3 regions of the Kitasatospora sp. NPDC051702 genome follow, and region 1 is predicted to be linked to each of the others. Evidence: riboswitches for the same ligand, from Rfam matches in the RefSeq annotation. Region 1 holds a riboswitch; each other region holds the start of a gene.
What was found. A riboswitch is a leader RNA that binds a small molecule or an ion and turns the genes downstream of it on or off. The one in region 1 is predicted to bind cobalamin.

Region 1 (10,429 bases):
GTACGCCGGAGGCTTCGCCGCCGCCCTGATGGCCAAGGACCTCGGACTCGCGGCCGCGGCGGCGACATCCTCCGACGTCCCCGCCGAACTGGGCGGCAGGGCAGCCGAGTTGTACGCGGCGTTCGCCGAGGAGGTGGGCGCCGGGCTGGACTTCTCGGCCATCATCACGACCCTCAGGAAGGACGACGCATGACGTTCGAGACGATCCTGGTCGAGCGCAGGGGCCGGGTGGGCGTGATCACGCTCGACCGCCCCAAGGCGCTGAACGCCCTCAACACCACGCTGATGAACGAAGTCGTGGCGGCCGCGGAGGAGTTCGACCGCGACCGGGAGGTCGGCGCGCTGGTGGTCACCGGCTCGGAGAAGGCCTTCGCGGCCGGCGCCGACATCAAGGAGATGCAGTCCCTGGACTTCGTGGACGCCTACCTCGGCGACTGGTTCGCCGCGTGGGACCGCTTCGGAGCCCTGCGCAAGCCCGTCGTCGCGGCCGTCGCCGGGTACGCGCTGGGCGGCGGCTGCGAGCTGGCGATGCTCTGCGACGTCCTGCTGGCGGCCGACACCGCGAAGTTCGGGCAGCCGGAGATCAAGCTCGGGGTGATCCCGGGCATAGGCGGCTCGCAGCGGCTCACCCGGGCCGTCGGCAAGGCCAAGGCGATGGAGCTGTGCCTGACCGGCCGGATGATGGGCGCCGAGGAGGCCGAGCGGGCCGGCCTGGTCTCCCGGATCGTCCCCGCGGACCAGCTGCTGACCGAGGCGCTGGCCACCGCCGAGGCCGTCGCGGCGATGTCCGCCCCGGCGGTGGCGATGCTCAAGGAGAGCGTCAACCGCGCCTTCGAGACCACCCTGGCCGAGGGCGTGCGCTTCGAACGGCGGCTGTTCCACGCGACGTTCGCGACGGCCGACCAGAAGGAGGGCATGGCCGCCTTCGCCGAGAAGCGCCTGCCGGAGTTCCGCCACCGCTGACCCGTACGGTTCCGGCACCTTGCGCGCGGCCCGCGGTGCCGTGTTCCGGTGCCGGAACCGTGACGTGGCGCACCGTCCCTTGACCGGATCTTCGCGTCTTCGCCATGATGGGCCGTCATGTTGTGACTCCGCCGACGGGGGAAGTCCGGTTCGAATCCGGCGCTGACCCGCAACGGTAGGCCGCCGACGTCCCGTCGGCGGCGAGCCCGAGTACCCGGCGGCGGAGGTGTGTCACCCCCTCCTCCCGTCGTGGTCTGCGGGCCGGAGCTCCGAGGGCTGCCCGGCGTGCCGCCGGCGCCCTCCGGGCCCCTGCGTCCAGGCCCGGAAAGGCAGCCATGCCCGCCCTCCGCCGCACTCTCGGTCTGCTCGCGATACCCGCCCTCGCCCTCGCCACCGCGCTCCCGGCGGCCACCGCCGCCCAGGCCGCGCCCGCCGCCGCACCCGCCGCGACCGCGGCCCCGACGATCCGCCCCGACGCCGCCGCGGGCGGCTGGCTGGCCCGCCAGCTCGTCGACGGCGACCACTTCGAGTCCGTGTTCAACGGCACCGCCTACCCCGACCAGGGCCTGACCGTCGACGCCGTGCTGGCCTTCGCCGCCTCCCACGGCTCCGACGAGGCCGCCGCCCGGGCCACCGCCTGGCTGGCCAAGCCCGAGATCCTCGGCGGCTACCTCGGCGACGGCACCACCGAGGCCTACGCCGGTGCCACCGCCAAGCTGCTGCTCGCCGCCGAGGTCCGCGGCGCGAACCCGACCGCCTTCGGAGGCGTCGACCTGCCGGCCCGGCTGCGCTCCCTGCAGACCGCCGAGGGCCGCTTCTCCGACCGCTCCCAGTGGGGCGACTACAGCAACGCCTTCGGCCAGTCGCTCGCCCTGATCGCCCTGCACCGCACCCCCGGCGGCGCCCCCGCCGCGGCCGTCGACTTCCTGGCGAACAGCCAGTGCGCGGACGGCGGTTACCCGGTCTCCTTCGGCCAGACCACCTGCACCAGCGACCCGGACGCCACCGCGCTGGCCGCCCAGGCCCTCGCCGCCACCGGCCGCACCGCCAAGGCGAACGCCGGCCTCGGCTGGCTCACCGCCCACCAGAACGCCGACGGCGGCTTCGCGGCCGCCGGGGCGACCGCCTCCAACGCCAACACCACGGGCCTGGCCACCCAGGCGCTGCTGGCCGGCGGACGCCTCGGCGCCGGCCTCAAGGGCTGGAGCCGGCTGGTGAAGTTCCAGCAGGGCTGCTCCGCCGACCCGGCGGTCCGCGGCGCCGTCGCCTACGACGCGACCGGATTCGACCCGGCCAACGGCGCCCGGGCCACCGCGCAGGCCGCGCTCGGCCTCGCCGGCACCCCGCTGGCCACCCTCTCCGCCGCCGGCGCGCGTCCGGCCGCCCCGACCCTGGCCTGCCCGGCGCCCGCCGCCCGCTGAGCCACCGAACTCCTGAGCCACCGAACCCCTGAGCCCACGAGGAGAGTTCCGATGACCGACACCCTCACCCCGGCCAGACCGGCCCGCCGCGCGCTCGGCTCGATCGCCGCGGCCGCGGCCCTCACCGCCGGCCTGCTCGGCGCCTCCGCCGTCCAGGCCCCCGCGGCCCACGCGGCCGCCTGCAGCGGCACCACCGGCGTCACCGTCGTGGTCGACTTCACCGCCGTCGGCGGCGGCGTCGAGACCGGCTGCGCACCCGGCGATCCGGCCACCGGGCTCGCCGCGCTGACCGGCGCCGGATTCACGTACGCCTTCCACCCGCGGTTCCCCGGCTTCGTCTGCAAGATCAACGCGCTGCCGGCCACCTGCACCAACCCGACCGGCAGCGCCTACTGGTCCTACTGGCACGCCCAGCACGGCGGGCCCTGGTCGTACAGCAGCCTGGGCGCGGGCAGCTACAATCCGGCCCCCGGCGACGTCGAGGGCTGGTCCTTCGGCGCCGGCGCCCAGCCGGGCATCACGGCGCCCTGACGTCCGGAGGCACCTGCCGGCACCCCGGAGCCCCGCGGGGAGGGGTGCCGGCAGCTCCGGCACGCCCTGCGGTGCGGCAGGAGGCGCCCGGCCGTCCTGATCCGCGCGGCCCGTCCCGTCAGGGTGAGCGGACCATCTGACGGGCCGTTGACTCCCACTCCGCTGACGTGGTCTGATGAACCGGTTTTTCACCTCGGTCCTCAGGGGAAGCCGGTCCAACTCCGGCGCTGACCCGCAACCGTAGATCCGCCCAGGGCGGATGAGCCGGAATGCCTGAACCGGGGTCTGTTCAGAGAGCACTCGCGTCGTCGCGGACTACGACGCAGTTCCGACGGCTGCGCGCTCCACCGGCAGCCGTCGGCTGCGCCGTTGCTCCCCGCGTCGACCGACCAGGGAGACGCCGGTGAGGGTCAGCAGCAGTCGTACGCGCCACAGGAGCCGGGGCACCACGTCCCTGCTGGCCGCCGCAGCACTCGCGGTCACCGCCTGCGGCACGGCGCTTGTCGGCCGGCCCGCCGTCTCGCTCGCCGGGGCGGCCGTCCCCGCCGCGGGCCGGACGCCGGACGTCGCCAGGGGCGCCGCCTACCTCGCCGACCCGTCCCGCCTGATCGACGGTCACTACTACGAGGGCTTCCCGGCCTTCGCCGACTTCGGACTCACCATCGACGGCGCCTACGCGCTCGCCGCCACCGGCACCGACGACGCCGCGCTGCGCCGGATCGTCGACTTCCTGGACCAGCGGGGCAAGGACGCCAGCGAGCGCACCGTCGACGACTGGACCGCGATCGGCACCGAGTACGCCGGCGGCGGGTCGATCGGCAAGGAGGCGCTGCTCGCCGAGGTCGTCGGCCGTGACCCGCGGAACTTCGGCGGCCACGACCTGATCGCCGCCCTCGCCGCGATGGTGTGCACCAAGGCCGACGCCAACACCGGCTGCGACGCCGCCGGGAACTACGGCTACGCCACCTCCGTCTTCTCCCAGGCGCTCGCCGTCATGGCCCAGCTCCGCGCCGGGGACGCCGCCAACGCCGCCCCCGCGGTCGCCTACCTGAAGGGCCTCCAGCACCCGGACGGCTCCTGGCCGAGCCTGATCCCCGCCACCGGCGACTCCGACGTCGACAGCACGGCGATCGCCGCCATGGCCCTCGCGCTCGTCCCCGGCGACGACGCCGCAGCGCAGGCGGTCGACAAGGGCCTCGGGTGGCTCGCCGCGCGGCAGTTGCCCGACGGCGGCTTCCCCGGCGCGGCCGGTGACTCGACCAACTCGGCCGCGCTGGCCGTGCAGGGCATGACGCTGCGCAAGGCCGACTACGGTGCGCAGATCGCCAGGGCGCTCGACTTCCTCGCCGGTCAGCAGAACGGCGACGGCGGGTTCAACGTCGCCTCCGCCGGGCAGCAGGGTTCGGACGTCCGTGCCTCGACCCAGGTGGTCGGCGGCGCCACCGGGATCTCCTTCGGCACGCTGAGCCGCCCCCTCGGGGGCACACCGACGCCGACGCCGACGGGGACGCCGACCGGAACTCCCACGGGGACGCCGACGGGGACGCCGACGGGCACGCCGACGGGCACGCCCACCGGAACCCCGACCGGTACGCCGACGGGCACGCCCACCGGAACCCCCACCGGAACCCCGACGGGCACGCCCACCGGAACCCCGACGGGAACGCCCACGGGCACGCCGACCACCCCGGCCGGCACCCCGACGGGCTCGCCGACCACGACCGCACCGGCCCCGGTCACCGACACCCCCGCGGCCGGCGGCGGCCCGACCGTCCGTCCGGCCGGAGGCGTCGACGCCCCGGCGGGTGCCGGTGTCGCCCCGTCCGGGGGCGTGCCGGTGTCGACCGGCTCCGGCAGCCTGGCCGGCACCGGTAGCCAGGCGCTGACGCTGACGGCAGGGGCCGGTGCGCTGACCGCGCTCGGCGCCGCCGCCGTCCTCGTCGCCCGCCGCCGCCGGACCGCGGCCCCTGGACGTCACCGATGACCGGGGGACCGGGCGCCCGCCTCGGCCGGCTGTTCGCGGCGACGGCGCTGACCGCGGCCCTCGCCCTCGGCGGCGTCGCCGTGGACACCGCCCCGGCCGCCGCGGCGCCGTTGCCGATGGACCAGTGCACCACCACCTCCGGCGTCGTGCTCGCCGTGGACTTCAGCAGGTGGGGCGGCCCGCTGTTGCGCTCCTGCGGGAGCACCCCCACCACCGGGTACGCCCTGCTCAACCAGGGCGGCTGGAAGACCGCCGGCACCGGGCACGACGGCCCGGCGTTCATCTGCCGGATCGGCTACAGCGGCTACCAGGGCGGCAAGCAGTTCCCGACCCCGGACCAGGAGAAGTGTGTCCTCACGCCGCCGGCCACCGCCTACTGGTCGTACTGGCACGCCGATCCGGGCCAGAACGAGTGGTCCTACAGCCAGCTCGGCGCGATGAGCTACCACCCGAAGCCGGGCAGCGTCGACCTGTGGATCTTCGGTGGCACCGACATCGAGGGCACCGAGGGGCGTCCGAGCTTCTCGCCGGACACCGTCCGGGCGCACAGCGCCGACCCGGGTGGGCAGCCGGCCGACCCGGGCCAGGGCTCCGCGGGTGCTTCCGGCGGCGCCGCGGGCGGGTCGAGCGGTGGTTCCGGTGCCGCGGGCGGCTCGGGTGCCTCGGGCGCTTCGGGCGGCTCCGGCGGCGGGTCGACGGGTGCCGGCGGTGCGACCGGCGGTGGCGGCGCCGCTGCGGCTTCGGGAAGCACCGGGGCCACCGGCAGCACCGGGGCCACCGGCGGTACCGGCGGGACCGGCGGCACCGGCCGTGCCCCGGCCCCCGCCCGGCCCCCGGCGGGCGGGGCCCGTCCGCCCGCGCCCGCCACACCCCCGACGGGTGGCACGGCCGGTACCCCGCAGGACGGCATCACCCCGCCGGGCGCCCCCGAGCCGGTGCCGGTGCCCGCCACGCCGGTGCCGGTCGAGCCGTCCACCCCGGCACCGACGGACACCCCGACCGACCGGTCGGCCCCGCCGGCCGTGGAGCCCGCGGTGGCCGCACCGACGGCCACCCCCGCCGTGCCCGGCGGCGTGGTGAACGCCGACCCGGTGGCCGACGCCCCGCACGACTCCGGCTCGATGCTCCCCGCCGTGGTCGGATCCGTCCTCGTCGTGGCCCTGGGCGTGGCGACGGTGGTCACCGCACGGCGCCGCCGCCGACGGGCCGAGTGATCGCGTGACCGTGCTCGACGAACGCGTCGCGGCCCCGCCCGCCGTCCGCGGGCCGGGCCCGGGCGGCCGGCGCGCCCCGCGGAACCTGCACCCGCTGGCGTGGTGGGCGTGGGCGCTGGCCCTGGCGACGGCGGCCAGCCGCACCACCAACCCGCTGCTGCTCCTGCTCGTCCTCGCCGTGCTCGGCTACGTGGTGACCGCCCGCCGCACCGAGGCCCCGTGGGCCCGCGGGTTCACCTACTACCTGTGGGTGGCCCTGACGGTGGTGGCGATCCGGGTGGTCTTCCGGTGCGTCTTCGCCACCGGCATCACCCCGCACGACCACCTGCTCTTCTCGCTGCCGCACATCCCCACGCCCGCCTGGTACGCGGGCATCGAGATCGGCGGCCCGGTCTCGCTGGAGGCGACGCTCTCGGCGGCCTTCGACGGGCTGCGGCTGGCCTGCCTGATCTGCTGCATCGGCGCGGCGAACACCCTCGCCAACCCCAAGCGGGCCCTGCGGGTGCTGCCGGGCGCCCTCTACGAGCTGGGCGTCGCCGTGACGGTCTCGCTGAGCGTCGCGCCGCAGCTGGTGCAGAGCGTCCAACGCGTCGCCCGGGCGCGGCGCCTGCGCGCCGGACGGACCAAGGGCGTCCGCGCGTTGCGCAGCATCGTCGTGCCGGTCCTGGAGGACGCGCTGGAACGCTCGCTCAGTCTGGCCGCGGCCATGGACTCGCGCGGCTACGGGCGCTCCGGCACGGCCTCGCGCCGCTCCCGCCGGCTCACCGGCGCCCTGATGCTGCTCGGCATGTGCGGCCTGTGCGCCGGGGTGTACGGGCTCCTGGACGGCACGGCTCCCGCCGCGCTCGGGCTGCCGGCCTTCCTCGCGGGTGCCGTTCTCTGCGTGGCCGGCCTGCTGCTCGGCGGCCGGCGGGTGCGGCGCACCACGTACCGGCCGGATCGGTGGCGGGCCGCCGAATGGGGCGTCGCCGGCTGCGGGGTGACGGCCGCCGTCCTGCTGTTCGCCACGGTGGGCTACGACGCCACCGACCTCAACCCCTCCCTCTACCCGCTGACCTGGCCGACGCTGCCGCTCGTCCCGGTGCTCGCCCTGCTGCTGGCGGGCGCCGCCGGGATCGTCTCGCCGCCGCCCGGCCGGACGCCCGAGCCGGCCGGCGACCGGCGCGGGGCCGGCACCACCCGCGGCACCGGTACCGACCGCACGACCCCCGAGGTGAGCACGTGATCCGATTCGACCAGGTCGGCGTGGTGTACGACGGCGGGAGCGAGCCCGTCCTGCGCGACGTCGACCTGCACGTCCCGGAGGGCGAGCTCTGCCTGGTGGTCGGGCGCACCGGCGCCGGCAAGTCCACCCTGCTCGGCGCCGTCAACGGTCTCGTGCCGCACTTCACCGGCGGCACCCTGCGCGGCCGGGTCACGGTGGACGGCCGGGACACCGCGCACCACCCGCCGCGCGAACTCGCCGACGTGGTCGGTGTGGTCGGGCAGGATCCGCTGGCCGGCTTCACCACCGACACGGTGGAGGAGGAACTCGCCTACGTCATGGAGCAGTTGGCGATTCCGCCGGAGGTCATGCGCAAACGCGTCGAGGAGACCCTCGACCTGCTCGGTCTGGCCGACCTGCGCCACCGCGCCCTGTACGAGCTGTCCGGCGGGCAGCAGCAGCGCGTCGCCATCGGCTCCGTGCTCACCGCGCACCCGCGCGTCCTGGTGCTGGACGAACCGACCTCCGCGCTGGACCCGACCGCCGCCGAGGAGGTGCTCGCCGCGATCACCCGGCTGGTGCACGACCTCGGCGTCACCGTCCTGCTCGCCGAGCACCGCCTGGAACGGGTCGTCCAGTACGCCGACCGGGTCGCCTACCTGCCCGGCGACGGCACCGTCGTGCACGGCCCGCCCGCCGAGGTGTTCCGGGCGACGGCGATCGCGCCGCCCGTCGTCGACCTCGGCCGACTGGCCGGCTGGCGGCCGCTGCCGCTGTCGGTGCGGGACGCCCGCCGAGCCGCCGCGCCGCTGCGCGAGCGGCTCACCGATCGACCGGTTCCCCCGCCGCGCCGGGCAGCGGTGGCGGGGGAGCCGGTTCTGGAAGCCCGCGGGGTCGTCGTCCGGTACGGTCCGGTGGCCGCCGTGCGGGAGGTCGACCTGACGCTGCGCGCGGGCGAGGTGACGGCGCTGATGGGCCGCAACGGCTCCGGCAAGTCCTCCCTCCTGTGGGCCCTGCAGGGCTCCGGCCCCCGCCAGGGCGGCAGCGTCCGGGTCGCCGGAGCCGGGGGCGGGAAGGCCGAGGACCCCAAGCGCCTGTCCGCGGCCCGGGCCCGGCAGTTGGTCGGACTCGTCCCGCAGACCCCCACCGACCTGCTCTACCTGGAGACGGTCGCCCAGGAGCTCGCCCAGAGCGACCTCGAGGCCGATGGCGCGGGCGGGCCGACCGCGCGGCGGATCCTCGACCGCCTGGCCCCGGGGATCCCGGACGAGACCCACCCCAGGGACCTGTCGGAGGGGCAGAAGCTGGCGCTCGTCCTGGCGATCCAACTGGCCGCCGCACCGCGGGTGGTGCTGCTGGACGAACCCACCCGGGGGCTGGACTACCAGGCGAAGGAGGCGCTCACCGGCATCGTGGACGCCCTCGCCGCCGAGGGGCGGACCGTCGTCGTCTCCACCCACGACGTCGAGTTCGTCGCCCGCGCCGCCGACCGCGTCGTGGTGATGGCGGAGGGCGAGGTCGTCGCCGACGGACCGACCGCCGAGGTCATCGTCGCCTCTCCCACCTTCGCCCCCCAGACCGCCAAGATCCTGGCGCCCCTGGTCTATCTGACGACACGTCAGGTCGCCGAGGCGCTCGCACCCGCGGAGTCCGCCCGATGACCGCCCTGCGGATCCCCGGCCGGGCCCGGATCGTCATCGCCCTGGCCGCCTTCATCGGCCTGGTCGCCTTCACCTGGCCGTTCGTCGTCGCCCCCGGAACGTTCGGCTCCACCTACGCGCCGCCGCTCATCTTCGGCGCCCTGCTCGTGCTGGTGCTCGCCGTCGTCATCGCCGAGATCTCGGCCGGCGGCATCGACGCCAAGGCGCTCGCCATGCTCGGCGTGCTGTCCGCCGTCAACGCCGGGCTGCGCCCGCTCGGCGCCGGGACGGCCGGCGTGGAGACGGTGTTCTTCGTGCTCGTCCTGGCCGGCCGGGTCTTCGGCCCCGGCTTCGGCTTCACCCTCGGCTGCACCTCGCTGTTCGCCTCCGCCCTGCTCACCGGCGGGGTCGGCCCCTGGATGCCGTACCAGATGTTCGGCTGCGCCTTCGTCGGCATGCTCGCCGGACTGCTGCCGAGGGCCCGGCGGCGCTGGGAGGTCCCGGTGCTGGCCGCGTACGGGGCCTTCTCCGGCTACCTGTTCGGGTTCCTGCTCAACCTCTCCTTCTGGCCGTTCTCCACCGACCCGAACAGCTCCATCGCCTACCTGCCGGGCCTGCCCTTCACCGAGCAGTGGCACCGCTACCTGCTGTTCGACCTGGCCACCTCGCTCGGCTGGGACACCGGCCGCGCCGTGACCACCTTCACCGCCGTCCTCGTCGTCGGCCCGGCCGTCCTGACCGTCTTCCGCCGCGCCGCCCGCCGCGCCAACTTCGAACCCACCGTGCGCTTCGAGGCCCCGGCCGCCCCCGGGACTCCGGCCGGGGCGCCCGCCGGGGTGCCGCCCTCCTGAGACGGCCGAGCCGGTGCTCCGGAACGGCCGGACGCCCCGGGGACGCGCGGGCGGCGCGTTTCCCGGGGCGGTGGGCGTGCGGGCCGGTCAGGCGGCCCGATGGGTGTGGAACCCGCGGCCGGTCTTGCGGCCGAGCAGACCGGCCTCGACCATGCGGGAGAGCAGCGGCGGCGGCGCGTACAGCGGCTCCTTGTACTCCTCGTACATGGAGCGGGCGATCGCCTCGACGGTGTCCAGGCCGATCAGGTCGGCGAGGGCGAGGGGGCCCATGGGGTGGGCGCAGCCGTGCACCATGCCGGCGTCGATGTCCTCGGGGCTGGCGTGCCCGGCCTCGGCCATGCGGATCGCGGAGAGCAGGTAGGGCACCAGCAGGGCGTTGACGACGAAGCCGGCGCGGTCCCGGGAGTGGACGATGCGCTTGCCGAGGACGTCCGTGGCGAAGGCCTCCACCCGGCCGACCACGGCGGGGTCGGTGTGCAGGGAGGTGACCAGCTCGACGAGCGGCATCACCGGCGCCGGGTTGAAGAAGTGCAGGCCCAGGACGTGGGAGGCCCGCCCGGTGGTGATGCCCAGCCGGGTGACCGGGATGGCGGAGGTGTTGGTGGCCAGGACGGCGCCCTC
Region 2 (10,429 bases), on a different contig from region 1:
ACCCTCGTCGCGGTCCTGTGCAAGACCGACGAGGGCGGCAACACGCCGTACAAGAACATGACCACCTTCCTGATCGAGAAGGAGGCCGGTTTCGGCCCGAACCCGAAGGTTCCCGGCCTGACCGTGCCCGGCAAGATCGAGAAGATGGGCTACAAGGGCGTCGACACCACCGAGCTCGTCCTGCAGGACGTCCGGATCCCGGCCGACCGCGTCCTCGGCGGCGTGCCCGGCCGCGGCTTCTACCAGATGATGGACGGCGTCGAGGTCGGCCGCGTCAACGTCGCCGCCCGCGGCTGCGGCGTCGCCCGCCGCGCCTTCGAGCTCGGCATCTCCTACGCCCAGCAGCGCTCCACCTTCGGCAAGAAGATCGCCGAGCACCAGGCCATCCAGTTCAAGCTCGCCGAGATGGCCACCAAGGTCGAGGCCGCCCACCAGATGATGGTCATGGCCGCCCGCAAGAAGGACAGCGGCGAGCGCAACGACCTCGAGGCCGGCATGGCCAAGTACCTCGCCTCCGAGTACTGCAAGGAGGTCGTCGAGGACGCCTTCCGCATCCACGGCGGCTACGGCTTCTCCAAGGAGTACGAGATCGAGCGGCTCTACCGCGAGGCCCCGATGCTGCTCATCGGTGAAGGAACTGCGGAGATCCAGAAGATGATCGTCGGACGCCGGCTCCTGGAGGAGTACCGGATCGCCGACTGAGCACCCGGTCGACCCGCCCGGACGACGTGGCCCCCGGGCCGCCGCGGACGGCCGGGTCGGCACCTCCGAACCGCCGGTCGACGGGCGTGCGGGCCCGTCCCGGCACCCCGCCGTGCCCACCACGGCCCCGGCCTGGTCCGCCTGGGGTCCGGCACGGCCCGCCGGAAGCGGCCGCAGGGCGTACAGCTGCAACGACGCGCCCTGCGGCCGCTTCCGCACACCCTCGCCAGGGCGCGTACGGGCCGCTCCGCCCCCCGGGTTCCGCCGGCACCCCCGCTGAGACAAGAGTCACCAGCCGCGTCCGGTCCCTTGGGAACCGGACCGGGTCGAGCTACGGTCGTAGGGGTGGGACGCGCAGACGCGCCTCCCCCGGACACATGAACGAGCAGGCGGGTTGCCCACCCACCGTGTGCTCCCGATAGCATCCACCGGGACAGCAAGCCGTCCCTCTATTACCCGATCCCGCGGTGGCCCCCGTCCAGCGGCCATGATCCCCCGCGACAAAGGTCTTCGATGCCCATCAGCCCGTCCCCTCACTCCTCCGTCACGGACCGCGATGCCCTCGCAGCCACGACGGCCGGTCGGCGACCCCGCGTGACCATCGCGCGCGGAGCCACCCCCTGGTTCGTCCCCACCCTCGCCACGGCCGCCGTGACCACCGCCCTCACCCGGCGCAGCGGCAAGTGGGCCCTGGCGGCGGTTCCCGCCTGCGCGCTCGGCGCCGGCATGCTGTGGTTCTTCCGCGACCCCGAGCGTGAGATCGGCACGGGCAGAGTGATCTCGCCCGCCGACGGCGTGGTGCAGAGCATCGACGCCTGGCCGGACGGCCGCACCCGGGTCGCGATCTTCATGAGCCCGCTCAACGTCCACGTCAACCGCGCGCCGCTGCCCGCCACGGTGACCTCCGTCGAGCACGTCGCCGGCGGCTTCGTCCCGGCGTTCAACAAGGACAGCGACCAGAACGAGCGGGTCGTCTGGCACTTCGACACCGAGCTCGGCGACATCGAGATGGTGCAGATCGCGGGGGCCGTGGCCCGCCGCATCGTGCCGTACGTGGCCGCCGGTACCAAGGTCGAGCAGGGCGACCGGATCGGCCTGATCCGGTTCGGCTCCCGGGTCGACACCTACCTGCCGGCCGGCGTCGAGGTCGGCGTCGAGGTCGGCCAGAAGACCACAGCCGGGGTGACGCGCCTTGACCGTGACTGATCCTGAGACAATCGTCGGCCTGGACGACGAGGAGACGGCCCTGCGCCGCCGCCGCTGGGCGCGCGACCGCGAGCTGCGCGCCCCGCGCTCTCCCCAGCACCTGTCCACCGCCGACTTCCTGACCCTGGGGAACGCCGTCTGCGGCTTCCTGGCGATCTACTCGATCACCACCGGGGTCCTCGTCCCGCACATCACCAACCCGGACGCCGCACCCGACCGGCACAGCGCCGCCACCGCGGTGACCCTGCTGCTCATCGGCTCGATGTGCGACCTCTTCGACGGCCTGGTGGCGCGCAAGCTGCGCTCCTCCGCCCTCGGAGCGGAACTCGACAACCTGGCCGACCTGATCAGCTTCGGCATCGCGCCGGCCTACTTCGTCGCGGTCTGGGGCATGGTCTCCCAGGGCTCCAACAGCAAGCTCTCGGCACTGATCGCGCTGACCGTGCTGCTCGCGGTCGTCCTGCGGCTGGCCCGCTTCTCGGCCGTGAAGATGCGGCCCGGGGTGTTCCAGGGCATGCCCTGCCCGATGGGCGCGATGACGGTCATCGCCATCGTGCTGCTCGACCCGCCGTTCCTGCCCGGTCTGCTCGCCATCTTCGGCGCGGCGTACCTGATGGTCAGCCGGATCGAGTACCCGAAGCCGCAGGGGCTGCTGGCCACCGCGACGCTCTGCTGGATCGTCGTCTCGATCGGCTGCCTGGCGGCCTGGGCCACCGGCCTGCCCGGTGGCGACGCGCTGATGCACGTCGGCGCGTTCGCCCAGATCACGCTCGCCGCGATGGCCCCGCTGCTGGTCATCCGGCGCAAGGTCGGGCAGAAGGTCGGCGACGTCCGCGCCCGGCGGGCGGAGTCCCGGCTCGGCTGAGCCCGCCCCGAGCACAACGGGAAGGGCCCCGGATCCACCAGGATCCGGGGCCCTTCCCGTTGTGCTCCGTCCGGGCGCCGCGCCACGCGTGGCCCGGTGCGGACGCCGGGCTACGCGCCGCCGGTGTGGACGCTGAAGGCCGAACGACGGGCCGCCCGCGCCACGCCCGGATCCGGGTGCACGCCCGAGACCGCCGTCAGCACCGAGGCCGCCCGCGGGTGCCCCGACTGCCGGGCCCGGGCGAACAGCCGCACCGGATCACCCGCCGAGGCGCCCTCGACGTGGCCCACCAGCAGCTCCGTCTCGCCGTGGTCCAGCACCGCCGCCGCGGTGTCCACCCACAGCCAGGCCGCGTCCTCGGCCCCCAGCACGTCCGCCGGGGACACCCCCTCGTCGGCCCGCTCGGCCAGCCACAGCAGCGCGTAGGGGCGCAGCACCGGCTCGTCGACCGCCGCCCGCACCGCCTGCTCGGCCGGGCCGCCGGCCACCCGCAGCGCCTCGAAGGCCAGCCCGCGCACCAGCGCGTCGTCCCCCTGCGCGGCGTCCAGCAGCTCCGCCACCGCGCGGTCCGCCGGACGGGCCGCCACCCAGGCGCGGAACTCCGCCCGGGCCGGGCCCGGCGAGTAGTCCGCGCAGGCGTTCAGCAGCTCGAAGGCGCTCTGCTCGATGTGCCCGGCCGCGGTCTGCGCGACGGTGCAGATCTCCTCCAGCTTCGCCCGCACCGCCCAGTGGCCCAGCGGCGACAGCTCGGCCGCGTCGTCCCGGCGCTCCACCGCGCCGACGGCCGTCAGGCCGTCCAGCATCCAGTCCAGGACGGCGGCGACGTCGGCGGGCGACGGCGGGGTGTCGATCTGCGGCTCCCGGCAGGTGCCGCGGACGGCCGACACGGCGGAGGCCGCGTGCGGCACCGGCGACAGGCCGGAACCGTCCGTCCCGCCCACCCGGCGCTCGTCCAGGCCGCGGCGCAGCAGCTCCAGCAGCTCGCTGTCCGCCACCGGGGCGGCCACCAGGTGCAGGAAGGAGAGCAGTTGCGGGGCCTGGTCCACGGCCTGGCCGGCCAGCACCGCGAACACGCCGCGCAGGGCGGCCGGCGGCACCGGGGCGAGCAGCGTCCAGGCGTCGAACAGCGCGGACCAGCCGCGCACCACCGCCTCGTCGTCGTGCTCCCAGGCGTGCAGGCGCCAGCCCGGCCCGGCACCGCCGTCGCGGGCCTCGACCAGGCCGACCAGCAGGGCCTGACCCCACGCCTTGGTGGCGGCGCCGACCGTCATGGCCAGCGCCCGGCCGGCCGCGCGGGCGTCGTCCGGCAGCAGCTCGCCGCGCTTGTCGACCTCCTCCAGATCGCCCGCCCAGCGGGCGATCCGGACGGCGTCCACCAGCATCCGGCGGGCCAGCGGCGCCAGCTCGGCCGGCGCCGGGAAGCCCTCGGGCACCGGGACCCGGCCGCGACCGGGCGCAGGAGCCGGACCTCGTCGGCGGGGTACCCCGGCCCCGCCCGGCCTGCCACCGGCGGGCCGGTGGGCCGTACCGGGGAGACGGGTCACCGTCGCACCGGTACCGATCGTCGGCGGGAGCGGGGCATCACGGTCGCGCGGATTCCGAGACGTCACGTCGAGCAGTCTTCCCCTTGTACCGGCCTTCTGTCACATCCGGTTGGCCGTACGGACGGGCTGTCGTCCACAGCACCTCCACAAGATCGGGCAACAGAGGCAAACCGCCTGGCCGGAAACGTGTGGCGGGGCCATGCCAGCCCGGCGGGAGGGCCTCGGCGCCGGTCGCGCTCCCCGTCCGTCCGGTCACTTTCCGTGCCCGTCGGCCACCCCGGCACGGGCCGCGGCGAGGATCTTCGGGGACGATTGACGGCGTTTGCCGATCATGCGGGTGACGGTGCGGAAATCCGGCTGAAACGGCATTCCGCACCCGTCCGGAACCGGCCGCCGCGAGGAATTCCGGAGCCGCCGGAACGGCCCGGCGCGACCACCGGGAATGGCGTGGAAAGTCGGCCCGGCCGACTTTCCGCACACGGCCGACGAGGGCCGGCGGGGAGCGGGTGCCGTCGGAAGTCGGCCGTTCGAACGACACCGGCCCCGGGGTGCCGCCGGCCGCGTCCACCCCGCCTCTCCACCCCGCCTTTCCGCAGCCGCCTTTGCGCGCCGGCGTTTCCGCACCGGCCGCGCCTCCCGCGGGCGGCCGCGGGGGGCGGTCGCCGCCCGGACGGATCAGAGCAGGGGGGTGAGCCAGCGGCGCAGGAGTTCGGTGTAGTGGGTGGGGGCCGAGTTCCAGAGCGCGGCGTGGTCGGCCCCCGGGAAGGTTTGCAGGCTGACCACGTCCTGGCGGAGCCCGGCGAGGCGCTCCGCGCTGCGGAAGGGGGCGAGCTGGTCGTCCGGGCTGTGCATCAGGAGGGTGGGCACCCGTAGGTCGGCACCCTCGGCGATCCGGGTGAAGTCGGCGAGGTCGACCCCCGTGCGGCCCTCCGCGGCCAGCGCGCCGAGCTCGGCGGCGGGGCCGGTGTACCCGGCCCGCGCGGCGCGGCGGCGGGCGGTGGCGGGCAGGTCCAGGACGGGCGAGTCGAGCACGATCCCGCTGATCGCGTGCGCCCAGGAGGAGCGGGCCGCCGCCTGCAGGACCATGGTGGCGCCCACCGACCAGCCGTACAGGATGACCCGGCCGGCCCCGTTGTCCAGCGCCAGGCGCATCGCCGACTCGACGTCGCGCCACTCCGTCTCGCCGAAGTGGCTGAGCCCGTCCGGCGAGGCCGGGGCGCCCTCGTCACCCCGGTAGGTGACCGCCAGGGCGGGCAGCGAGAGCCGGTCCAGGACGGGGAGCACCGGGAGGGTCTGCTGCCGGTCGCCGCCGGGGCCGTGCACCAGGATCACCCAGGTGCCGCGCTTGCCGCCGAGGAACCAGACCGGCAGCGCGCCGAGCTCGCCGTCCGCGGCGGTCTCGCGGTACGGGAGGCCGAGCGCCGCGGTCGGGTCGCCGAGGTGGACGCGCGGGGTGAAGCGGACCTCGGTGCCGGGTGTGAGGGTGCCGCGGTCGGCGCGCAGGAGCTTGCGGGTCACGCCCTGCTCGTCGCTGTGCAGGACGTCCTCGACGACGGCGTGGCCGTGGTCGTCCCACTCGACCGCCCAGCGGCCCGGGCGCAGGCTCGCGGGGCGCCGGGTGAAGGTGATCCGGCCGGCCGCCAGGCTCTGCACCAGGACGGGGCCGGAGCCCTCGACGGCGGCGGCCGGGCGGACCGTCCGTTCGGAGGCCCGGCGGCCGATGACCAGGACGGCGGCCCCGGCACCGACGGCGGCGGCGGCCACGACGGCCGCGGTTCCCCAACGCATATCGCTCCCCGCTCTGACGGTCGGACGGTCTTGGACCGGACGGTGTTCGAGCACCAGTTCACCGGGAGGGCGGGCGGGCGGCCACCGGGCTGGGCCGTCCGGGGCACGACGGGGCGGCCGGCGGGGGTGTGGGCGGCGGGCGGGAGACGGGCGGGCTGGAGGGGTACGGGCGGCGGTTCGGCGCGGGCAGGCGGGGGCGGGCGGGGGCGGGCCGCGGCGTCAGACCGGGATGTCGGTCCGGCGCCGCCCGAGCAGCTCCCAGAAGCGCTCCGCCAACGGCTGCTCGCGGACCGGGTCCGGCACCGCGGCGGCCGGGGAGCCCCAGCTGCCGCTGCCCCAGTGGGAGGAGACCTGGTTCTCCTGCTGGAGGGCCGTCAGCACGGCCGCCAGGTCGTCCTCGTGGACCGGCACGATCCGGGCGACGGCCCGGACGTGGGCCTGCCAGCGGCCGTCCACGCACTGGCGCAGGCACCGGTCGAGCTCCTCGCGGCGGCCGGTGACGTCGACGAGCTCGCGCAGCCGCAGGCCGAGCACCTGGGCGAGCGCGTGGGTCTGGGCCTCGTCGCCGTCCCACCGGCCGGTCAGCTCGGCGTCCTGGTAGCGGCGCAGGGCGACCCCGATCCGGCGGGCGGCGGCGTCCTGGTGGAGTTCGCGGGCGACCCGGAAGTCCCGCAGCCGGGTGGGGCGGGTGCCCATCAACTGGACGGCGGGGCACCAGAGCGCGCGGGCCAGCGCGATGAACTCCTCCTCGGTCGGCCGCAGCTCGCCGCTCTCCCAGGCGAGGACGTGGGTGGGCAGCAGGCGGACGCCGTGCGCGGCCATCCCGCCGACGACCTGGTCGGGGGTCAGGCCGAGGCCGGCCCGGTGGGCTCGGGCGGCGCCCGGCGAGAACGGCACCGGGGGCAGGGCGGGGGGCTGTCTGCGTCGCATGGGAACGAACGGTAGGTGCGGGTGGCGGCGGGCCCCAGCCGCCGAACACACGAAGCGGCCCTGGAGGTCCCTACGGACCGCTGGACGATCGCACAGGGTGTCATGCCCCTGCGGGCGGGCGGATCGGAGGTACCGACGGAGGTGCCGACGCGGGCCCCGCCGCCCGTCGCCGCCGCCCGGCCGGGAGCCCGCGGCCGCCCCGCGGCCCCCGGTCCCGTGTGACCAACCCCTCCGTGACCTCGGTTGACTCCCGGTTCGGCCGCGTGATGGGATCCGGGGGCCAAACGGAGGCATGCAGAGGAAGCCGGTGCGAGTCCGGCGCGGTCCCGCCACTGTCACCGGGGAGCACGCTCGGCAGGTTGCCACGGCGCGCCGTCAGAAGCCGCTGGAAGGCCCGGGGGTGCGTCCGACCCGGAAGCCAGGAGACTCTCGCCCCCGCTACGTCGAGCCAGGGCGCGGACCCTGAGTGAGGACACGCACGCGATGCAGGCTGCCCCGCCCCGCCGGACCCGACGCTGCCTTCCGCCGCACCCCCCGGTCCCGCCGCACCCGGCCGCCGCCCCCGCGAACCCGCCGCACCCGACGTGCGCCCGCTGACCCGCGCGGCGGCGTTCGCGCTGGGCGCCCTCGCGGGCTACGCCGCCGACGCCCGCTACGCCGACCCCCGCCGCGGCCACCCGGTGGCCGTCTTCGGCTCCGCCGCGGCCAGGCTCGAGCGCCGGCTCTGGCGGGACGACCGGGCGACCGGCGCCGGCTACACGGCCCTGTGCGCGGGCACCGTGGCCGCCGCCGCGGTGGCCCTGGACCGCACCGCGGGCCGGCGCCCGCTCGGCCGCGCGGCCCTGGCCGCCGCCGCGACCTGGACGGTGCTCGGCGGCACCTCGCTGACCCGGGAGGCCCGCACCATCGGCCGCTCGCTGGCCGCGGGCGACCTGACGGCGGCCCGGGCCCGGCTGCCGCACCTGTGCGGCCGCGACCCGAGCGCGCTGGACGAGCAGCAGATCGCCCGCGCGGTGGTCGAGTCGGTGGCCGAGAACACCGCCGACGCCGTCGTCAACGCGCTCGTCTGGGGCGCGCTGGCGGGCACGCCGGGGCTGCTGGCGTTCCGCGCGGTGAACACCCTGGACGCCATGGTCGGCCACCGCTCGCCGCGCCACGCCCGGTTCGGCTGGGCCTCGGCCCGGCTGGACGACGTGGCGGGCTGGCCGGGCGCCCGGCTGACCGCCCTGCTGACCGTCGCCGCCGCGCCGCAGCCGCGCACCGCCTGGCGGGTCTGGCGCCGGGACGGCTCGGCGCACCCGAGCCCGAACGCCGGCCAGGCCGAGTCCGCCTTCGCGGGCGCGGTCGGCGTCCGGCTGGGCGGCACCCTGCAGTACGGCGAGCGGGTCGAGCACCGACCCGTCCTGGGCGCCGAACTGCGGCCGGTCACGGTGGACGACATCGAGCGGGCCTGCGTGCTCTCCCGGAGGGTGGGCGCGCTGGCCCTGGGTACGACCGTGGCGGGGCACGTCGCACTGCGACTGCTGGCCGGCCGCGGAAGCAGAAGCGGAAAGGGACGGGCATGAGCAACGCGCTGCTGGTCGCAGGGACGACCTCGGACGCGGGCAAGAGCGTGGTGACGGCGGGCATCTGCCGCTGGCTGGCCCGCCGCGGGGTCGCGGTGGCGCCGTTCAAGGCGCAGAACATGTCGCTGAACTCCTTCGTCACCGCCGACGGCGCCGAGATCGGCCGGGCCCAGGCGATGCAGGCGCAGGCCGCCCGGGTGGAGCCGGAGGCGGCCATGAACCCGGTGCTGCTCAAGCCCGGCGCCGACGGCCGCAGCCAGGTCGTGCTGCTCGGCCGGCCGGTCGCCGAGGTCGGTGCGCTGGACTACCGCGAGCGCAAGCCCGTCCTGCTGGAGCGGGCCCTGGAGTGCCTGGCGGACCTGCGCCGCCGCTACGACGTGGTGGTCTGCGAGGGCGCCGGCTCGCCCGCCGAGATCAACCTGCGCGACCGGGACATCGCCAACATGGGCCTGGCCACCGCGGCCGGACTGCCCGTGGTGGTGGTCGGCGACATCGACCGCGGCGGCGTCTTCGCGGCCATGTACGGGACGCTGGCGTTGCTGTCCGCGGAGGACCAGCGGCACGTGGCCGGCTGGTTCGTCAACAAGTTCCGCGGCGACGCCCGGCTGCTCGCCCCCGGGCTGGAGATGCTCCACGGGCTGACCGGCCGCCCGGTGCTGGGCACCCTGCCGATGCTGCCGGGCCTGTGGCTGGACGCCGAGGACTCGCTGGACCTGTCGACCGTGGTGGACCGGGTGGACGGCCGCGGCCCGCTCGGCGCGGACGTGCTGCGGGTGGCCGTGGTGCGCTTCCCCCGGCTCTCCAACTTCACCGACGTGGACGCGCTCGCGCAGGAGCCGGGCGTGCTGGTGCGCTGGGCGACCCGGCCGGAGGAGCTGGCCGACGCCGACCTGGTGGTGCTGCCCGGCACCCGGGCCACCGTCGCCGACCTGGCCTGGCTGCGCGAGCGCGGCCTGGAACCGGCGCTGAAGGCCCGCGCGGCGGCCGGGCTGCCGGTGCTCGGGGTCTGCGGCGGCTACCAGATGCTGGCGGGCTCGATCGTCGACGAGGTGGAGTCCGGGGCCGGCGAGGTCGCCGGTCTCGGACTGCTGCCGACGCGCGTGCGGTTCGGCGCCGAGAAGGTGCTCGGCCGGCCGGTCGGCGAGGCGTACGGGCACCGGGTCGAGGGCTACGAGATCCACCACGGGGTGGTCGAGGTGGAGGGCGGCGAGCCCTTCCTGGACGGCTGCCGGGTCGGCCAGGTCTGGGGCACCACCTGGCACGGCGCGCTGGAGAACGACGGGTTCCGCCGCGAACTCCTGCGCGAGGTCGCCGGATCGGCGGGCCGCGCGTTCGTGCCCGCGCCGGACACGTCCTTCGCCGAGGCGCGCGAGGCCCGGCTGGACCGGCTGGGCGACCTGATCGAGGAGCACGCGGACACCGACGCGCTCTGGAAGCTGATCGAGGGCGGGGTGCCGGCGGCCGGATCGCTGCCGTTCCTGGCGCCCGGGGCACCTGGGGAGTATGCATGAGTGACGTCCGCTATCCGTTCACCGCGATCGTCGGCATGGCCGACCTGCGGCTCGGGCTGCTGCTCAACGCGGTCTCCCCGGCCGTGGGCGGCGTGCTCGTGCGCGGCGAGAAGGGCACCGCGAAGTCGACGATGGTGCGCGCCCTGGCCGGCCTGCTGCCGTCCATCGCCGCCGTCGACGGCTGCCGCTTCGCCTGCGACCCGGCCGGGCCGGACCCGCAGTGCCCGGACGGCCCGCACCCGGCCGCCGGCAGCCACGAACGCCCGTCCCAGCTGGTCGAGTTGCCGGTCGGCGTGGCCGAGGACCGGATCGTCGGCT
Region 3 (10,429 bases), on a different contig from region 1:
CGGGCATCAAGTTCGGCAACCCCGGTGACATCCCGATCAAGGGCGACTGGGACGGCACCGGCAAGGAGACCATCGGCGTCTACCGGCCCGGCGACCAGGGCTTCTACGGCGCCGCGGAGAACTCCGACCTGGTGATCTACAGCAAGAAGTTCGGCAACGCGGGTGACGTCCCGCTGGTCGGCAACTGGGGCTGACCGACCGTCCGACCGGGCGCCCTCCCGACCGCCGCACGGCGATCGGGAGGGCGCCCTTCGCGTCGGCGCGGAGACCGGCCCGGGCGCCCGCGAGCGGGGCCTCGGCCATGCGTCTCCTCGGCCGTGCGCCCCCTCAGCCCTGCGCCCGGAGGTACGCCGACAGTTCGGCGGCGCCGGACAGCAGCGCCCGCCCGCGGGCGGACAGCCGCTCGCGCCAGTCGTGCAGGGCAGCCTCCAGCGGCTCCAGCCCGCCGGCCGCCCGCACCTGGGCGATCAGCGGGGCGATCTGCTCCAGCAGGTAGCCGCCGCGCCGGAGTTGGTGGGCCAGCCGGGCGTCCCGGACGTCGGCCTCGCGGTAGACGCGGTACCCGGTCTGTGGGTCGCGGCGCGGGCGCACCAGCCCGGCGCGCTCCCAGGCGCGCAGGGTCGCGGGCCGGATCCCGAGCCGGCCGGCCAGCGGCCCGATGAACGTGCCGTCGGGTCCGGACACCCGGCCCGGCCCGGACCCGGGCCCCGCCCCGGGTTCTGCCCCGGGTTCTGCCCCGAGGGGGCCCAGGCCGCGGAGGGCGCTCTCCACCGCCTCAAGGGTCCGGCGGTCCTCGAGGAGCTGGGCGTGGCTCTCGTCGACGAGACGCAGCGCCTCGTCGGCGCCGCCCTCGTTCACGGCCCGCATGATCGCCGCAGCCGTCCGGTGGCCGTGCCCGGGCACCAGGGCGAGGAAGGCGCGCAGGGCCTGCGCGTGCAGCCCGGTGTAGGTGCGGTAGCCGGTGGGCGTGCGACCGGCGGCCGGGAGGATGCCGGCCTCCTCGTAGTTCCTGACCGCCTGCGTCGACAGCCCGTGCGCACGCGCCAGATCGACCGGCCGAAGCCGATCACCGCTTTGAGGGTTGGAGCCCATCCACCTGGCCGATCTCACCGAGAAGTCTCAACCGAGGCTTCAACGATACCGTTGAAGCCATGGCCACCGACATCAAGAACGCCGTGCACACCGTCGATGCCGCCGCCGTCCTGGGGCTGCTCCCCGCCCGGCCGCGGCTGCTCGCCCTGGGCGAGCCCACCCACGGCGAGGACGCGCTGCTCGACCTGCGCAACGACCTCTTCCGGCAGCTCGTCGAGCAGGAGGGGTACCGGACGATCGCGATCGAGAGCGACTGCCTCGCGGGCCGGCTGGTGGACGACCACGTCACCGGGGGCACCGGCACCCTGGACGAGGTCATGGAGCACGGCTTCAGCCACGAGTGGGGCGCCCTCGCGGGCAACCGCGAGCTGGTGCGCTGGATGCGCGCCCACAACGACGGCCGGCCCGCCGCCGACCGGGTCCGTTTCGCCGGGTTCGACGGCCCGCTGGAGATCGCCGCCGCCGCGAGCCCCCGACAGGCCCTCACCGCGCTGCACGGCCACCTCGCGGCGCACCTCGACGCGGAGCTGCTCCCGTGCACGGCGGAGACGCTCGATCGCCTGCTCGGGCCCGACGACCGGTGGACCGAACCCGCCGCCATGACGGACCCGGCCCGGTCCACCGGCCGCTCGGCCGAGGCCGAGCGGCTCCGGCTGCTCGCCGACGACCTGGGGGCGCTGCTCGACGCGCAGGCGCCGCACCTGCTCGCCGCGACCACGCCGGAGGAGGTGGAACGGGCCCGCCTGCACGCACGCACCGCCACCGGCCTGCTCCGCTACCACCACGCGATGGCCGACCCGTCGCCCGCCCGGATGAGCCGGCTGTGCGCCCAGCGCGACCTGATGATGGCCGAGAACCTCCTCGCCCTCGCCGACCGGGGCCCGGTCCTCGTCCACGCCCACAACTCCCACCTCCAGCGGCGGAAGAGCGCGATGCGGATGTGGCAGGGCCCGGTGGAGTGGTGGAGCGCCGGTGCGCTGGTCAGTGCCCGGCTCGGCGCGGAGTACGCCGTCGTGGCCACCGCCCTCGGCACGATCCGCCACCGGGGCGTGGACACCCCGCCCGACGACACCCTCGAAGGCCTCCTGTACGCGCTGCCCGGAGACCGCTGCGTCGTCGGCGCCGCCCGCCTGGCCACCGCCCTCGGCGATCCGGGTCCGGCACCCCGGACGTCCCCCTGGTTCGGCTACGCGCCGTTCGACCCGACCCACCTCGCGGACACCGACGCCCTCGTCTTCGTCCGCGACGTCCGGCAGGTTCCGGCGGACGCCTGATGCCCGGCCCCTGGCCCCTGGCCCAGGGGCCAGGTGACATTACGTCGCGATGACCGATGCCGGTCACGGAGTGGCCCGCATACCGTCGGCGACGTCACCCACGCAGCAGCAGAAGCGGGCCCCGCAGCGCGCCGTCGGCGACCCGCGGTCGGCGTGGCGCGGTCGGCGGGGCCCAGGCCGCGGCGCTCAGGCCGACGGCACGGTGACCGTGCACAGCCGCTTGGTGGCCCGGGTGAGTGCGACGTAGAGGTCGCGCTCCCCGCCCGGGCGGGCGGCGGTGATGCCGTCCGGGTCGACGACGACGGCGGCGTCGAACTCCAGGCCGCGCGCCTGCGAGGCCGGGACCAGGACGGCGTGCCGCTCGACGCCCGCGGCCGCGAGCTGCTCCGCCCGGCCGTCGGCGCAGACCACGCCGACCAGCTCGCCGGGGTGCGCGGCGTGCTGCGCCCGCAGCTCCCGCAGGAGCTCGGCGACGAGCGACCCCGGGGCGGTGGCGAGGGCGCGGGGCGTCTCACCGTGCCGGATGGAGCGGATCGCCGGCTGGTCCGGGGCGATCCGGGCGAGCAGCTCCTCCGTGCCGGCGAGGATCTCCTGGGTGGTGCGGTAGCTGACGGTCAGGGTGCGCAGGTCGAAGCGCGGGCCGAGGTGCGGGCCGAGCGCCTGGTGCCAGTCCCGGGCCGTCGTGGCCGGCCCGGCCTGGGCGAAGTCCCCGACCAGGGTCATCGACCTGCCCGGGCAGCGGCGCACCACCATCCGCCACTGCATGGCGGTGAGTTCCTGCGCCTCGTCGACGACGACGTGGCCGAAGACCCGCGCGGGCGGCCCGTCGACCAGGCTCGCGGCCTCGTCGAGGAGCGGCACGTCGGCGTCCGTCCAGGGGGCGTCGGGCGCCCGTCGCAGCAGGGCCCACTGGTCGTCGGTGAACCCGGGCAGGTGCCCGGCCGCCCCGTCGTCGCCCGCCAGCAGGGCGTCGACCACCCCGGTGGGCGTCAGCCGCGGCCAGAGCTCCTCGACGGCGCGGTCGAGCGCGGCGTCCTCCAGCAGCTCGGCACGCACGGCGTCGGCGTCGAACTCGTCGGCGCCGGTGGCGGGCGCGGCGTCGACGCCGAGGCGGCGCAGGTCCGCCGCCGCGACCCGGTCGAGGTCGAGGCCGGTCAGCTGCGCGACCTCGGCGTCGATCTGCTCCAGGGCGTCGGCGCTGCTGCGGGCGAGCTCCCGCACCAGGGCGTCGACCACCAGCTCCTTGAACAGCCGGCGCGCCGGGTTGTGCGCGCGGCCGCCCGCCCGCGCCGCCCGCCGGGCCTGGGCGACGTCGCCGTCCGGCAGCCGGATCCACTCCTGCCCGACCCGGACCTCGAAGCCGTCGGCCGGGGCCTGCCGGGCGCGGACCAGGGCGGCCAGCGCGTCGGCGAGTTCGGCGCCGCCCTTCAGCCGCGCCGCCTCGAAGGCGTCCGCCGCGCCGGGTACGACGCCGGCCAGCTCCTCGCAGGTCGCCAGGACGACGTCGTTCTCGCCGAGCGAGGGCAGCACCTGGCCGATGTAGTCCAGGAACCGCGCGTTCGGCCCGAGCACCAGCACGCCGCGCTCGGCCGCCTTCGGGAAGGCGTACAGCACGTACGCGGCGCGGTGCAGCGCCACCACCGTCTTCCCGGTGCCCGGGCCGCCCTGCACGACCGTGACCCCGCGGTGCGGCGAGCGGACGATGGTGTCCTGTTCGGCCTGCAGGGTGGCGACCGCCGTCCCCATCCGGCCCGTCCGCCGCTCCTGGAGCGCGGCCGTCAGCGGGCCGTCGCCGACCACGTCGTGGGCGGTAGGCTCGGAGCCGTCGAGCAGTTCGTCGCTCACCCCGACCACGGTGCGGTCCGCCGTCCGCAGGTGGCGGCGCCGGCGCAGGCGCATGGGGTGGACGGGCGTCGCCTCGTAGAAGGGCCGCGCGGCCTCGGCGCGCCAGTCCACCAGCACCGGCAGCTCGTCGGTGTCCCGGTGCAGACCCAGCCGTCCGATCCGCAGGACGGTGCCGTCCGCCAGGTCGATCCGGCCGAAGACCAGCCCGCCCTCGGCCCCCTCCAGCCGGCGGACCTCCGTCGCCAGGCGCCCGGCCGCCACCTCCCGCTCGTACACCTCGCCCGCGCCGTCGGACGTCGAGGCGAGCACGCGCGCCAGCTCCTCCCGGGTGCCGGCGAGCCGTTCGTCGAACAGCCCGGCTATGACGGCGACCTCGGCCCGCTCGCGTTCCACCTCGCGCGCGCCGGCCTCGTTGATCTGGGACAAGAAAGGGTCCTCCCCGCTCGACCTGCGGATCTGTCGATCCGTCACTGTGTCGACGCGTCACTATGCAGACCGTTTCCGGAAATGTAAACGTTGACCGGACCGGCCGTTGTATGGCCCCGGGGCCCGGCGGACGGCCCGTGGGCAGGCGTGCGCGGGGCCTCGTCGGGCGGGCGTCGGGCGGACGGCCTCCGGATCCGGGCGGCGCCGCGAACGGCCGGGTGCCCCGGCGCGACGGGCCGGGGCACCTCGGTCAGGGGGGCAGGGGGAGGGGCGGGTCAGCAGTTGCCGGGGGCCGGCCGGTGGGCGAACCGGTCGGCGATCCAGCTCAGGTACTCCTGCTGGGCGACGAAGGGCACGGTGTTGTGGGTGGCGCCCTGGTAGGTCGTGTACTCGACCGGCTGGGAGAAGCCGCAGGCGCGCCTGACGTACTGCTCGGTGGAGTGCGGGTTGATCACGGTGTCGTCGGTGCCCTGCATCACCAGGATCGGTGCGAGGCCGGTGGTGTAGCCGGGCGTGTTCTCGTGGAAGCGGTCGCGCCAGGACCGGGGGACGTCCCTGATCGGCTGGAACAGCGTGTCCAGCTGGTGCGTGTCGCCCACGTTGTTCTGGATGACGTCGGCGAAGTGCTCGATGCAGGCGGTGGCGTCGCCCTGGAGGGCCTCGATCCCGGCCGGCTTGAGGACCCCGGAGGCCTGCAGCTCCGGGTAGGCGGCGAGGAAGCCGCGGTAGAGGTTGATCCGCAGGGCCGCGTTGTGGGACTCGGAGGAGTCGCTGCGGGGGCCGGGCAGCACCTGTCCTTCGAGCTCCGGCCCGATGTCGGCGGCGGGGGCCAGCGCGGCGATCCCGACGAGGTCGACCCCCCGGGCGTACCCGGAGGCGTCCTGGCCGACGAACAGCCCGGCGCCGCCGCCCTGCGACCAGCCGAGGACGGCCGTCTGGCTGCCCGCGTGCGCCTCCCGGAGCCGGTGGACGGCGAGGACGGAGTCCAGCACGTTGCGGGTCTCGGTCGCGCCCACCACGTACTGGTGCACGCCGGGGGTGCCCAGCCCCTGGTAGTCGGTGGCGACCACGACGTCGCCGGCGGCCAGGAAGTCGGTCAGCGCCGGGATGCCGACGTCGATCGAGTACGGGCTCTGGTAGCTGAAGTAGTCGATCAGGTTGACGGCCGGGTCCGGTGCGGCCGAGGGCGCGCACTGGCGGGGGCCGCCGACGGTGCCGTGCGCCCAGGCCACCACGTTGCGCCCGCCGCGGGGGGAGGAGGGGCCGTCGGGCCAGACCACCAGGCCGGACACCGCCACGGCGGCCCCGTCGTGGAGGGTGGAGCGGTACAGGATCCGGCAGGCGTGCGCGTGCTCCGGGGCGGGGACCTGCCGGGCCCAGATCAGGGTGCCGTGCGGGCCGTCCGGCAGCGGGGACGGCGGCTCGTAGAAGTCCGGGCCGTCCGGACCGAGCGGGACACCCGGCGCACACCGGGCGGTGTCGCCGCCGTGGTCGTCGCCGTGCCCCCACGCGCCGCCCGCGGCCGCGGCCGGTTGCCCCGCGGACACCAGGGTGAGCAGAGCGGCCACCGCGCCGGCTCGAAGCCATGCCCTCATTCGTCGATTCCTCTCGCTGCACAGGGTGACGCCACGTCACCTGATGTGACGATGCTCACTCGGTGCGGAGGGCGGGGCAATCGCTGCGGCCGGATGGCGGACCGGCCCGTCGGTGGCGGGCCGGGGGCGGAGGGGCGGAGGGGCGGGATCGGGGCTCGGACGGGCGCGCCGGTGCGTCAGGAGGCGTCGGTGAGCACGCGGGTGAAGCCGTCCAGCAGGGCCCGGTTGGTGGCCCGGGCCTGCGGGGTGTCGACGTGGATGGTGTTGACGAACAGACCGTCGTCGGTGCGGTGCAGCCACTGCAGCAGTCCGTTGCAGCCCGAGACCCAGACGTGCAGGCGGGCCCGCTGGGCGGCGTGCCGGTCGGCACCGGGCAGCCGGCGGAAGTCGATGTAGGAGTAGAAGTTCACCGCGTGCGGCCAGTAGTGCAGCCGCGCGTACTCGGCGGGGGCGAGCAGCCGCCAGGCCTTCACGAAGTGCACCCCGGCGTGGGCCTGCAGCTGCCCGTAGGCGTCCTGGGCGGCGGTCAGCACCTCGCCGAAGCCCGCCCGCGGCCTGACCGGGAACTCGATCGGCAGGGTGTTGATGAACCACCCCATCGACTCCGCGTAGACGCCCCGGCCGCGTTCGTTGACCGGCACCAGGCCGCGGTAGACCTCGGGCCCGCCCTCCTGCCGCAGGGCGATCGCCAGCCCGGCGAGCAGCCCCATCGACAGCCGCCCGCCGCGGGCCCGGCAGGCGGTGCCGAAGGCCTCGGCCTGGCGGGCGCTGAGCAGGCGCTCGGTGCCGGCGGTCGGCGCGTACAGCCGGCCGGGCCGGACGCCGAGGTCGAGCGGGAAGCGGGGGAAGAGGCCGCCGTTGCGGTCGCGGAACGCCCGCCAGTAGTCCAGCCGCGCGTCGTCGGCGCGCATGGCGCGGTTGGCCCGGCGCTGGCCGCGGCTGAACTCCAGGTAGCTGCCCGGCTGTTGGGCCGCATCCTCGGTGCGGGCCGGGCGTGCCGGGCGGACCGGGTCGGCCTCGGCTCCGGCAGCGGTTCCGGCCGCGGTGAGGCTCCGGTAGGCCGTGGTGATGTCGTTGACGGCGATCGCGCTGGAGAGGCCGTCGGTGACCAGGTGGTCGCAGGAGAACCAGACGGTGGTCGACTCCGGCCGCACCACCGCGCCCATGGTGATCAGCGGCCAGGAGAGGGTGTCCACCTCCTTGAACGCGTCGTGGAGGTGGCGCTCGACCTCCGCGGGCGTCTCCAACGGGCCGGCGTAGACGTGCTTGAGGGCCACCTCCCCGGGCGACAGGACCTCGCAGCCGAGGTCCCCGCCCAGCGGCTGGTAGACCGCCCGGAGCACCTCGTGACGCCGCACCAGGTGGAGCAGCGCGACCGCCAGCGCGTCCAGGTCGACCGGACCGGCCAGTTCGAAGCTGGCCGCGACGTAGGAGCGGATCGGCTCGTCGACGCTCTGGGCGTGCTGGGCCACGGTGAAATGTTTCGCCTGGTTGTAACCGGTCATCCGGCGCGGGGCGGGGTCGCCGCCGGTCAACGGGACCAGGTGCCACCGGTGGGCCTCGCCCGGGCCGATCTCGGAGTCCTCGACTGAGATCTGGAGCATGTCGCCCTCTTCTGCCGCTGTCGTCGTCGGGTGGTACCAGAGCGGTCGGATGTCGGCCCACCAGCTGGTGCCGTACCAACGCGACGGCCCGGCGCTCGGATACGGGCAGCCGCCGTTCGGGTGACGGTGACCGGACGCCGGGGCCGTGCCCTCCGGCGCGTCCGCGGACCGGGCTCGGCCCGCCGGGATCCCCTCACGGCTGGGCCGTCGGCGTACGAGCGCACGCCGGAGCTGCGGGGACCCGCGGTCGAACGGCGGGTCGAGCGCCGCGTCGGAGTGCGGTCGGGCCCGTCGCGGTGGGCGGATTCCACGGCCGCCGCGACGGCCGGTGCCGCCGGGGGACCGGCCACGTCTCACCCCGTGGACACGTGGTGGGATTTCCGCGCCCCCGGCCGCGGGTTCGCACTAGGCTGGCCGGGCAGCTGGTTCGCCCTGTCCGCCAGGCAGGCGCGTCGCAAGAGGGAACCCGGTGACGCCATTCACGTGGCCATTCCGGGACTGCCCCGCAGCGGTGAGTGGGAACGACCGCCGTCATACGCACTGGGCCCGGACGGGCCTGGGAAGCGACGGCCAGTAGGTGACCGCCCTGACCAGGGCGGCCGCGCCCGCGAGTCCGAAGACCTGCCACTGCCCGCACGCGACCGATCGCGCGCGGACATCCCGGTGACCTCGTGGGCGGGTCGGCGTGCACACCAGGCGGGTCCGGCGCATCCCTGCGCCCGCGGCCGCGCCCGGTCGGGCACCCCTTCGCACCCTCGTCCCGTCCCCGGGGACCAGAGGAAGCAGACTCGCGAAGGAGAGTCCCTTGACGACGAAGTCCGCAGCCGCGGCAACCCGCGCCACCACCCACGGCTACCCCCGCCAGGGCCGCGACCGGGAGCTCAAGAAGGCGGTCGAGGGGTACTGGAAGGGCGCCGTCACCGCAGACGCCCTGCTCGCCACCGCCGCCGACCTGCGCCGGGAGAACTGGCGGCAGCTCGCCGAGGCCGGCGTCCACGAAGTCCCCACGGGCGACTTCTCGCTCTACGACCACGTGCTGGACACCACCGTCGCCGTCGGCGCCGTCCCCGCCCGCCACCGCGCCGCGGTCGACGCCGACCCGCTCGACGGGTACTTCGCCATGGCGCGCGGCACCCAGGAGGTCGCTCCGCTGGAGATGACCAAGTGGTTCGACACCAACTACCACTACCTGGTGCCCGAACTCGGCCCCGACACCGTCTTCACCGCCGACCCGGACCACCAGGTCGCGCAGCTGCGCGAGGCCCTCGGCCTCGGTCACGACGCCCGCCCGGTGCTGGTCGGCCCCGTCACCTACCTGCTGCTCGCCAAGCCTGCCCCCGGCGTCGCCGAGGACTTCCAGCCGATCACCCTGCTCGACCGGCTGCTGCCCGTCTACGCGCGACTGCTCGCCGAACTGCAGGCGGCCGGTGCGCAGTGGGTGCAGCTGGACGAACCCGCGCTCGTCCAGGACCGCACCCCGGCCGAGCTGAACGCCGCCGCCCGCGCCTACCGCGAGCTGGGCGCCCTCACCAGCCGGCCCAGGCTGCTCGTCGCGAGCTACTTCGACCGCCTCGGCGCGGCCCTGCCGGTGCTCGCCGCAGCCCCGGTCGAAGGCCTCGCCCTGGACTTCACCGGCCCCGCCGCCGCCAACCTGGACGACCTCGCCGCCGTCGGCGGGCTGCCCGGCAAGCGGCTCGTCGCCGGCGTGGTCGACGGGCGCAACATCTGGATCAACGACCTGGAGAAGTCGCTCGCCACCCTGGCCACCCTGCTCGGCCTCGCCGGCAGCGTCGACGTCGCCACCTCCTGCTCGCTGCTGCACGTCCCCCTCGACGCCACCGCCGAACGGGACCTGGACCCGCAGATCGCCCGCTGGCTCGCCTTCGCCAGGCAGAAGACGGCCGAGACCGCCCTGCTCGCCCGCGGCCTGCGCGAGGGCACCGGCGCGATCGCCGCCGACCTCGCCGCCAACCGCGCCGACCTCGCCTCGCGCGCCGGCTCCCCGATCACCCGGGACCCGGCCGTCCGCGCCCGGGCCGCCGCCGTCAGCGCGGCCGACGCCCGCCGCCCGCAGGCCTACCCGCAGCGCGCCGAGGCCCAACGCGCCCGCCTCGGACTGCCGTTGCTGCCCACCACGACGATCGGCTCGTTCCCGCAGACCACCGAGCTGCGCACTGCCCGCGCGGACCTCGCCGCCGGGCGGATCGACGCCGACGGCTACCGCGGGCGCATCGAGGCCGAAGTCCGCGAGGTCATCGCCTTCCAGGAGAAGGCCGGCCTCGACGTCCTCGTCCACGGCGAGCCCGAACGCAACGACATGGTCCAGTACTTCGCCGAACAGCTCACCGGCTACCTCGCCACCCGGCACGGCTGGGTGCAGTCCTACGGCACCCGCTACGTGCGCCCGCCGGTGCTCGCCGGGGACATCTCCCGGCCGCACCCGATGACCGTCGACTGGTTCCGCTACGCCCAGGGCCTCACCGACCGCCCGGTCAAGGGCATGCTCACCGGGCCGGTCACCATGCTCGCCTGGTCCTTCGTCCGCGACGACCAGCCGCTCGCCGACACCGCCCGGCAGGTCGCCCTCGCCCTG

Region 2: another riboswitch for cobalamin. It lies ahead of AB0N04_RS21860 (cobalamin biosynthesis protein); the one in region 1 lies ahead of AB0N04_RS27955 (prenyltransferase/squalene oxidase repeat-containing protein).
Region 3: another riboswitch for cobalamin. It lies ahead of metE (5-methyltetrahydropteroyltriglutamate--homocysteine S-methyltransferase); the one in region 1 lies ahead of AB0N04_RS27955 (prenyltransferase/squalene oxidase repeat-containing protein).

The regions. Positions count from the first base shown of each region.
Region 1 covers NZ_JBFAZB010000040.1:11,324-21,752, forward strand. Annotated here, with positions in the region: gene mmsB (3-hydroxyisobutyrate dehydrogenase) at 1-193, shown strand, start outside; gene AB0N04_RS27940 (enoyl-CoA hydratase) at 190-963, shown strand; cobalamin riboswitch at 1,060-1,200, shown strand; gene AB0N04_RS27945 (peptidase) at 1,299-2,384, shown strand; gene AB0N04_RS27950 (flagellar hook-length control protein FliK) at 2,436-2,915, shown strand; cobalamin riboswitch at 3,082-3,211, shown strand; gene AB0N04_RS27955 (prenyltransferase/squalene oxidase repeat-containing protein) at 3,319-4,899, shown strand; partial or broken gene AB0N04_RS27960 (hypothetical protein) at 5,016-5,450, shown strand; gene AB0N04_RS27965 (CbiQ family ECF transporter T component) at 6,118-7,338, shown strand; gene AB0N04_RS27970 (ATP-binding cassette domain-containing protein) at 7,335-8,978, shown strand; gene AB0N04_RS27975 (ECF transporter S component) at 8,975-9,808, shown strand; gene AB0N04_RS27980 (3-hydroxybutyryl-CoA dehydrogenase) at 9,896-10,429, opposite strand, start outside.
Region 2 covers NZ_JBFAZB010000026.1:37,199-47,627, reverse strand. Annotated here, with positions in the region: gene AB0N04_RS21890 (acyl-CoA dehydrogenase family protein) at 1-702, shown strand, start outside; gene AB0N04_RS21885 (phosphatidylserine decarboxylase) at 1,216-1,908, shown strand; gene AB0N04_RS21880 (CDP-alcohol phosphatidyltransferase family protein) at 1,949-2,773, shown strand; gene AB0N04_RS21875 (hypothetical protein) at 2,884-4,206, opposite strand; gene AB0N04_RS21870 (prolyl oligopeptidase family serine peptidase) at 4,993-6,105, opposite strand; gene AB0N04_RS21865 (transcriptional regulator) at 6,325-7,035, opposite strand; cobalamin riboswitch at 7,332-7,464, shown strand; gene AB0N04_RS21860 (cobalamin biosynthesis protein) at 7,620-8,600, shown strand; gene AB0N04_RS21855 (cobyric acid synthase) at 8,597-10,111, shown strand; gene AB0N04_RS21850 (putative cobaltochelatase) at 10,108-10,429, shown strand, end outside.
Region 3 covers NZ_JBFAZB010000025.1:66,690-77,118, reverse strand. Annotated here, with positions in the region: gene AB0N04_RS21435 (hypothetical protein) at 1-194, shown strand, start outside; gene AB0N04_RS21430 (TioE family transcriptional regulator) at 328-1,092, opposite strand; gene AB0N04_RS21425 (erythromycin esterase family protein) at 1,152-2,366, shown strand; gene AB0N04_RS21420 (ATP-dependent DNA helicase) at 2,553-4,637, opposite strand; gene AB0N04_RS21415 (lipase family protein) at 4,913-6,232, opposite strand; gene AB0N04_RS21410 (condensation domain-containing protein) at 6,409-7,836, opposite strand; cobalamin riboswitch at 8,260-8,463, shown strand; gene metE (5-methyltetrahydropteroyltriglutamate--homocysteine S-methyltransferase) at 8,642-10,429, shown strand, end outside.